One region of the Rhizobium sp. NXC14 genome, then DNA from elsewhere that is predicted to be linked to it. Evidence: riboswitches for the same ligand, from Rfam matches in the RefSeq annotation. Region 1 holds a riboswitch; the other holds the start of a gene.

What was found. A riboswitch is a leader RNA that binds a small molecule or an ion and turns the genes downstream of it on or off. The one in region 1 is predicted to bind thiamine pyrophosphate.
Region 2: another riboswitch for thiamine pyrophosphate. It lies ahead of thiC (phosphomethylpyrimidine synthase ThiC); the one in region 1 lies ahead of NXC14_RS20435 (ABC transporter permease).

What each region holds. Positions count from the first base shown of each region.
Region 1 is NZ_CP021030.1:4,184,955-4,189,204, forward strand. Features, by position in the region: gene NXC14_RS20425 (SDR family oxidoreductase) at 1-642, opposite strand, end outside; gene soxR (redox-sensitive transcriptional activator SoxR) at 767-1,237, opposite strand; TPP riboswitch at 1,569-1,682, shown strand; gene NXC14_RS20435 (ABC transporter permease) at 1,843-2,649, shown strand; gene NXC14_RS20440 (ABC transporter ATP-binding protein) at 2,646-3,512, shown strand; gene NXC14_RS20445 (ABC transporter substrate-binding protein) at 3,523-4,250, shown strand, end outside.
Region 2 is NZ_CP021033.1:249,892-254,141, reverse strand. Features, by position in the region: gene NXC14_RS29220 (DNA repair exonuclease) at 1-1,257, opposite strand, end outside; TPP riboswitch at 1,521-1,652, shown strand; gene thiC (phosphomethylpyrimidine synthase ThiC) at 1,747-3,579, shown strand; gene thiO (glycine oxidase ThiO) at 3,582-4,250, shown strand, end outside.

The DNA of each region.
Region 1 (4,250 bases):
AGTCTTTCTCGTCTGCTCCAGCTTTTCGCGGGAGGAATAGCGCTCGTGGAAATCCGTCTCGATCGTTCCGGGCGAGACACAATTGACGCGGATGCCATCCGGCGCGAGCTCGCGGGCAAGCGCCTTGGAATAGGTCGAAACGAAGGCTTTCGAGGCAGAATAAATCGAAGAACCGGGACTGCCGCCGGTCAGCGCGGAAATTGAAACGGTGTTGACAATGGCAGCGCCTTCCGCCGCCTTCAATGCCGGCAGCAACGCACGCGTCAGCGCCACCACCGACGTCTGGTTCAAACGCACAATCGCCTCATAATCTGCGTCAGTCAGTGTGGCAGCTGGAAAACGGCCGAGCATAGTGCCGGCGTTGTTGACGAGCACATGCACCTTGTCGAAAAAGGTAAGCGCATTTTCGGCAAATTGCGCAGCGCCGCCAGCGGCAGTGAAATCGGCGTGCAGCAACAGCGCCCGTCTTTCGGATTCAGCCGTCAGCAGAAAATCCGGCAGATCGCGCCCCGGTTTGCGTCCAGTATGGACGATCACCTTCGCGCCGCAGTCCAGGAACTGCCGGGCCACTTCGAGACCGATGCCCCGCCCGGCGCCGGTTACGATGACATTGCGATTCTCGAATAGTCTCGGATGGAACACGAAGCTGTCCTCCTCGCGGACAATGCCGACTGTTGCGCCATTCGCCCTTAACATATGAGCGCGCCGACCGAAAGAAAGGCAGGGATCATCTTTCCGCCAGAGGCTGGCGCTCTTCGCTGAAAGTTCATACTTCGATTTCGGTCTCCAGCAGCCGTGCGCCTGGCCCTTCCTCGCCGAGCTGATCGAAGGGATTGCGCAACGGACAGCTTTCGATCGACAGGCAACCGCAGCCGATGCAGCCGGTCAGACGGTCTCGCAGCAGGCTCAGCCGTCTGATTCTCGTGTCGAGTTCATCCTTCCAGCGCGCCGACAGCGTCTGCCAGTCGGCAATCGTCGGCGTACGCCCCTGCGGCAGGGAGGCAAATGCCGTCTGGATTTCCGAAAGCGGAATGCCGACACGTTGCGCCACCTTGATGATGCCGAGCCGGCGAAGGACATCGCGTCCGTAGCGCCGCTGGTTGCCGCGCGTGCGGATACTCGAGATCAGCCCCTTGGCCTCATAGAAATGTAGCGCCGAGACGGCAAGACCACTGCGTTGCGCCACTTCGCCGACCGTCAGAAGCCTGCCGAGCGGCGTGGCAGAAATCCTATTCATCGCCTATTGACCTCAATATTAGTTGAGGTTTTATAACCGCTGCTTCCCCGGCCGTAAAGCACGAGGCGCAGGAAGGAGCGTCAGTGAGATCATCCGGTCGATACAAGCTGAAATGATGGCGTCGGCGCTTGCCCGGCCCGCGCCGATCGCCCCTGCCGATATTGCCGCCTGAAAGACAAGCGCTCGGGGTCCGTTCCCGGCAGGTACGGAACCTCGGAAAACACCCGGACAGGACCTCCGTCCGGGTGTTTTTTATCTGCGCCCCATCCGACCGGGCGGACGGGTTTGCAATTTTGCGGTTGCGGCAAGAAAACCCCGATGATAGTTTTCGCCGAAATAACAGGGGAGCTCCGTGTCGCCGGGGCTGAGATGTGAGGCGCAAGCCTCCGGACCCTTCTAAGCTGATCTGGGTAATGCCAGCGGAGCGAGGTCCAAATGTATTCCGGCGCGCAAGTGTCACTCTACCGGACGTCCGGCAATTCCGTCGGCATCCCTATCGATGCCCTCAAGGCAACCGCCCCAAATCGCGGCAGGCTGCGCATCGACACCGATGCCCTCGACAGGTTTGCGCGAACGGCCCGGCGAAAGCCTGAAACCGAACGCCGATGACATCGCCACGACCATCGGATTCGCGCCTTGCGACGCTCTATCTCGCCGTGTACCGGGCAATGCCCGCCTTGCTCGCAGGCTTTGCTTTTCTGGCGGCATGGGAACTCTATGTCGATCTTTCCGGTATCAAACCGTCCATTCTGCCGGCGCCTTCGCGTATCCTTGTCCAGGGCTGGCTGAACCGAGAGGCGCTGATAGCAAACACCTGGCCGACGCTCGGAGCGACACTCGGTGGTTTCGCCCTGTCGCTCGCCTTCGCCTTCGTCTCCTCGATCCTGATGGATTTCATGCCCTTCATGCGCCGGGCAATGCTGCCGATCTTCATCGCCAGCCAGACTTTGCCGCTGGTGGCGATCGCGCCTCTCGTCGTCCTCTGGTTCGGTTTCGGCCTTTTGCCGAAGATATTGCTGGTGGCGCTCGTCACCTTCTTTCCGCTGCTTGTTGCCCTGCTTCAGGGCTATGAGGCGACCGATCGCGACATTGCCGAGCTCTTGAATTCGATGAAAGCGAGCCGCTGGCGCATTTTTCGCCTGGCGCGGTTTCCCTCGTCCCTGCCCTATTTCTTCGCCGGCCTCCGAATCTCGATCACCTATGCCGTCGTCGGTGCGATCTTTGCCGAATATGCCGGCGCTGCAAGCGGCCTCGGCATCTATATCCTCAACGCCAAGAACAATTTCCGTCCCGATCTCGTGCTCGCCGCCGTGATCGTCAGCGCTCTGTTGACGCTCTGCCTCTTCGCGCTGACGCTGGTTATCCAGCGTTTCGTCATGCCCTGGCAGCCATCCCAGGAGCGGCGCCGATGACCGGTCAGATGCTTGAGCTGCGCAACATCTCGAAGTCCTTCGACGGCATGAAGGTTCTAGACGACATTTCGCTCGCCGTCGCAGACGGCGAGTTCGTCTCGATCGTCGGCCCATCCGGCTCCGGAAAATCGACCGTGCTGAGACTGCTGACACAGGCGCTGCGACCCGATTCCGGCGCCATGCTTTTCAACGGTGCAGCGCTGGAACAGACGCCGCATTCCTTTGCCTTCATGCCGCAACGCGATGCGCTGATGCCCTGGCGCCGGATCATCGATAATGCCGCGCTCGGCCTGGAAGTGAAGGGCATGGCTCGCCGGGCTGCCCGCGCCGCTGTCGCGCCCCTCTTCGAGCGGTTCGGCCTTGCCGGCTTCGAACATCACTACCCCGCCTCTCTTTCCGGCGGCATGCGCCAACGTGCTGCGCTGCTGCGCACCGTCATCCAGGAGCAGGACATGCTGCTGCTCGACGAGCCCTTCGGCGCGCTCGATGCGCTAACCCGCACGCAGATCCAGGAGTGGCTGCAAGGCATGTGGACCGAACATCGCTGGACGGCGCTGCTGATCACCCACGATGTTCGCGAGGCCGTTTTCCTCTCCGACCGGATCTACGTGCTGTCTGCCCGTCCGGCGCGTGTCATCCGCGAATTCCGCGTTCCCCTGCCCCGCCCGAGAAGCATTGCCGATCTCGGTTCGCCGGCGGCCCAGGCGATCGAGACCGAAATCCTGCAAACCCTGCTTCATCCGCTAGAACAGGATGGTTTTAGGCCGGTCGGCCCAAAATCTGAATCCTGTTCCAATTTAAAGAGTTGGAGTCTGATGTCGTTCGAAAACCGGACTTTTCGGCGTCATGCTCTAAAGACCTGAGGAGGTCACCATGCCGCTTCTCACCCGCCGCCAGACGATGCTCGCCGCCATCGCGACAAGCCTCGCCGGCCGCGTCGCCTTCGCTCAATCGGCGCCCGCAAAGGTTCGTATCGCGCTCGACTGGACGCCCAACACCAACCACATCGGCATCTACGTCGCCAAGGCGAAGGGCTTCTACACGGCCGCCGGCCTCGATGTCGAAATTCTACCCTTTACCGACACGAGTGCCGGCACGCTGGTATCAAACGGGGTCGCCGGTTTCGGCATCAGTAGCGAGATCGAGGCCCTGACGCAGCGTGCTGGCGGCGGTGACGTGAAGATGGTCTACGGCGTCGTCCAGACGGAAACCGCACGCCTGATCTTCAAGGGCGGGCGGGACGACATCAAGAGCCCTAGAGATCTCGATGGAAAGACCTATGGAGGCTTCGGCGGCACTTGGGAAAGCGCGCTGGTCTCGGCGATGATCCGCAATGACGGCGGCAAGGGCGACGTCAAGACCGTCACCCTCGGCACCTCCGCCTATGAGGCGCTGGACAATGGCTCGATTGACTTCACGCTGGAGATCTACACCTGGGAGGGCATCGCCGCTGAGTTGGAGAATCGGAAGATCAGCCGCTTCCACTATTCCGATTACGGCATTCCCGACGAGCAGACGACAGTCATCGTTTCCAGTGACGCCTATCTCTCTGCCAGTCGAGAACACGCGCGCGCCTTCATCCAGGCCACGCGTCAAGGCTA
Region 2 (4,250 bases), on a different replicon from region 1:
CCGATCCACCGCCTTCATCCGGGCGGCGATGTCCTCGGCGCCATCGGCGAGAAGGCTGTCGATGAAGCGTTCAAAACCCGCCTCGTTCTGGCCGGCAAATGCCCGGCTTTCGGGCGGCAGGTCGGCAAGCAGGTCCCGGACCATCTCCCTGACATCGTCACGAAAACCGCCGCGGGCCATGACCTCGTCGCGCATCAGCGCGCCGAGTTCGACGACGGGATCGGCGGCGGACGCGTCTGCGGGGATCGAGGGCGCTTCGAAGGCGAGTTCCAGCTTCTCGATCCACGTGCGGCCGATCAGGTCGCTGCGCCGCTCGGCTTCCGTCTGCATGAGATCAACATCGCGCCGCAGCTGCCAGGAGAGCGGCGTGCGGCCGGAAAGCCTGAGACGTGCGACAAGATGCGGCGAAGCCGTGCGGTCGCGCTGCGCCATCAGGGCCGTCTCGACCATCATGGCCGCCTCACGCCAATCATCGACACCTGTGAGGTCGACATTGACGCGCTCGAACTGCGCGATGCTGGTGCGCCGCTCCTCGACCGTCACGGTCCGGTCGTCCGCCACGGTCACCAGCGACACGGTCTTGACGCCCGCTTCATTGATGTCGCGGCCCTGCGGCATGCCGGGCATGATGACCGTCGCCGTGCCGGGATACTGGCTGCGCTGGTGGAGATGCCCGAGCGCCCAGTAATCGAAACCAGAGGCATGCAGGTCGAGCACGTTGCAGGGCGCATAGACATCATGTCCGGCCGATCCGGCCAGGCTCGTATGCATGATGCCGATATTGACGGCATCCGCCACCGGCGGCTTGAACTTCGGCAGCAGCGGGTCCGGGGCTTGCGGTTTCGCAAAGCTCAGGCCGTGGATCGCGACCGACAAGCTGCCCTTCGTGGCCTCCACGATCTCGGCATGGCCGCCGAAGATCTTCACCGTATCAGGCATCACCAGTTCCCGAGCGATCTTCGACATGGCATCGTGATTGCCGCGGATCTTGAAGACGACAATGCCCGCCCGGTGCAGCCGCTCCAGCTGACTCGCCAGGAAGCGCGCCGTCTTCATCGACGTCTGCTCCCCGTCGTAGAGATCGCCGGCGATGACAAGCGCGTCGACCTGCTCCTCAAGGCAAAGATCGACGATCGCGACCAACGCCTGCCGGCTGGCGTCACTGACGAGATCGGCCAGCTCTGCGTTGCGAAGTGCGAGAGAGCGCAAGGGAGAGTCGAGATGGAGATCGGCAGTGTGGAAAAAACGATAGGCCATGAATACAAGAATGGTGTTGCGATAGAGTGATCCAGCAGGCGCCTGACAAATAAACGGACGTTATCGCCCGTCAGCAAAACATGAGACCATGCCACGAATATTCAGAGCATGGACGGCAGCGTCCTGGCGAGTGAAATGGGCCGGCGGAGCCGGCCCATCCACAATCAATACAGCTCTATCGGACTGGCCGCCGACTCAAAAGGTCCGGATGGGAACGCGTGAGCATTGGCTTGACATCAGGGCCGCAGCGGTCTTTGATGCCGAACATTCACCAGGGGTGTCCCGGCAAGGGGCTGAGATTCTGCTGAACAATACGGCTTTGCCTGTTGTGGCGCAGTGACCCGTTGAACCTGATCCAGTTCATACTGGCGTAGGGACGGTGCAGACGCTGCGGCTGTCGGGCGGATTTCGCTTTGTCGCATGAGGCGTCTTTCCATCATTCCAACACTGGAACTGGGTCTCCAAACGTCAAACCTTGGAGCCTCGCCCATGAATATCGTCGCACCCAAGCTTACTCCGGTCGTCACCACCGGCCCGCTTCCGGCCTCGACCAAGATCGCCAAGCCCGGAACGCTCTATCCTGATCTGCGCGTGCCGATGCGCGAAATCAGCCTTCACCCGACCTCCGGTGAACCGCCGGTCACGGTCTATGATTCCTCCGGTCCCTATACCGACCCGGCACATACGGTCTCGATCGACGCCGGGCTGCCGCGTCTGCGCGAGAACTGGATCAGAGCGCGCGGCGATGTCGAAGCCTATGTAGGCCGGGTGGTGAAGCCTGAAGATAATGGTTTTGCCGCAGGCGATCGGCTGACGCCGGAATTCCCTATTCGCAACACGCCGCTGAAGGCAAAAGCAGGCCGCGCCGTCACGCAACTCGCCTATGCGCGCGCCGGCATCGTCACGCCGGAAATGGAATTCATCGCCATCCGCGAAAACCTCGGCCGGCAGGCCGCGAAGGAGGCGCTCGCGCGCGACGGCGAGAGCTTTGGCGCTGATATTCCCGATTTCGTGACGCCCGAATTCGTGCGCCAGGAAATCGCAGCCGGCCGGGCAATCATTCCGGCCAACATCAACCACCCGGAATCCGAACCGATGATCATCGGCCGGAATTTCCTGGTGAAGATCAACGCCAATATCGGCAACTCGGCGGTCACCTCGTCGATGGCGGAAGAGGTGGAAAAGATGGTCTGGGCGATCCGCTGGGGCGCCGACACGGTTATGGACCTTTCCACCGGCCGCAACATTCACAACATCCGCGAATGGATCATTCGCAATTCGCCGGTTCCGATCGGAACGGTGCCTCTCTACCAGGCGCTTGAAAAGGTGAACGGCATTGCAGAGGATCTCACCTGGGAAGTCTATCGTGATACGCTGATCGAACAGGCCGAGCAGGGCGTCGATTATTTCACCATCCATGCGGGCGTGCGGCTTGCCTATATTCCGCTCACCGTCAATCGTGTCACCGGCATCGTCTCACGCGGCGGCTCGATCATGGCCAAGTGGTGTCTGCATCACCACAAGGAGAGCTTCCTCTACGAGCATTTCGAGGAAATCTGCGACATCTGCCGTGCCTATGACGTCTCCTTCTCGCTTGGAGACGGCCTTCGCCCGGGCTCGATCGCCGATGCCAATGACGCTGCGCAATTTGCCGAGCTCGAAACCCTCGGCGAACTGACCAAGATTGCCTGGGCCAGGGATTGCCAGGTGATGATCGAAGGCCCTGGCCACGTGCCGATGCACAAGATCAAGGAGAATATGGACAAGCAGCTCAAGGTCTGCGGCGAGGCTCCCTTCTATACGCTCGGACCGCTGACGACCGACATCGCACCGGGCTATGATCACATCACCTCCGGCATCGGAGCCGCGATGATCGGCTGGTTCGGCACGGCCATGCTCTGCTACGTCACGCCGAAGGAGCATCTGGGCCTGCCCGACCGCACCGACGTCAAGACCGGTGTCATCACCTACAAGATTGCCGCGCATGCCGCCGACCTCGCCAAGGGCCATCCGGCCGCCCGCATCCGTGACGATGCGCTGTCGCGGGCGCGGTTCGAATTCCGCTGGGAAGACCAGTTCAACCTCTCCCTCGACCCGGATACGGCGCGTTCCTTCCATGACGAGACCCTGCCGAAGGAGGCCCACAAGGTGGCGCATTTCTGTTCGATGTGCGGCCCGAAATTCTGTTCCATGCGCATTTCCCACGATATTCGCGCCGAGGCGCAGAAAGAAGGACTGGAAGCCATGGCCGCCAGGTATCGCGATGGCGGCGACCTCTACATGCCGGTCGCCGACGCTGCGAAAACGCTTGCCGGAGAATGACGATGCATGTTCTCGTCAAGGGGGCCGGCGTTGCCGGCCTCACCGTTGCCTGGCAGCTCCATCGGCACGGTTTCCGGGTCAGCGTCGCTGAGCAAGCCGAACAGGTCGGCGCCGGTGCTTCCGGCTTTGCCGGCGGCATGCTGGCTCCATGGTGCGAAAGGGAAAGCGCAGACGAGCCGGTCCTGGCGCTCGGCCGTCTTGCCGCCGATTGGTGGGAGGCAGCGCTGCCCGGCCATGTCAATCGCCGGGGGACGCTTGTGGTGGCGGCCGGGCGAGATGCCGGCGAACTCGACCGCTTTTGCCGCCGGACAAGCGGATGGGAATGGCTGGACGAGCCGGCGATCGCGACGCTTGAACCGGATCTCGCCGGCCGCTTCCGCAGGGCATTGTTCTTCCGGCAGGAAGCGCATCTCGATCCGCGGCAGGCGCTCTCCGGGCTTGCCGCCGGACTTGAGGAAGCTCGCATGCGCCTCACATTCGGCGTCAGGGGCGATGCCGACCTTGCCCGTTACGATCGCGTGATCGACTGCACCGGGGCTGCCCAGATCGGCCGTCTGCCCGGATTGCGCGGCGTTCGCGGAGAGATGCTTTGCGTCGAAACGAACGAGATCTCTCTCTCCCGTCCCGTTCGCCTGCTGCATCCGCGCCACCCGATCTATATCGTGCCGCGC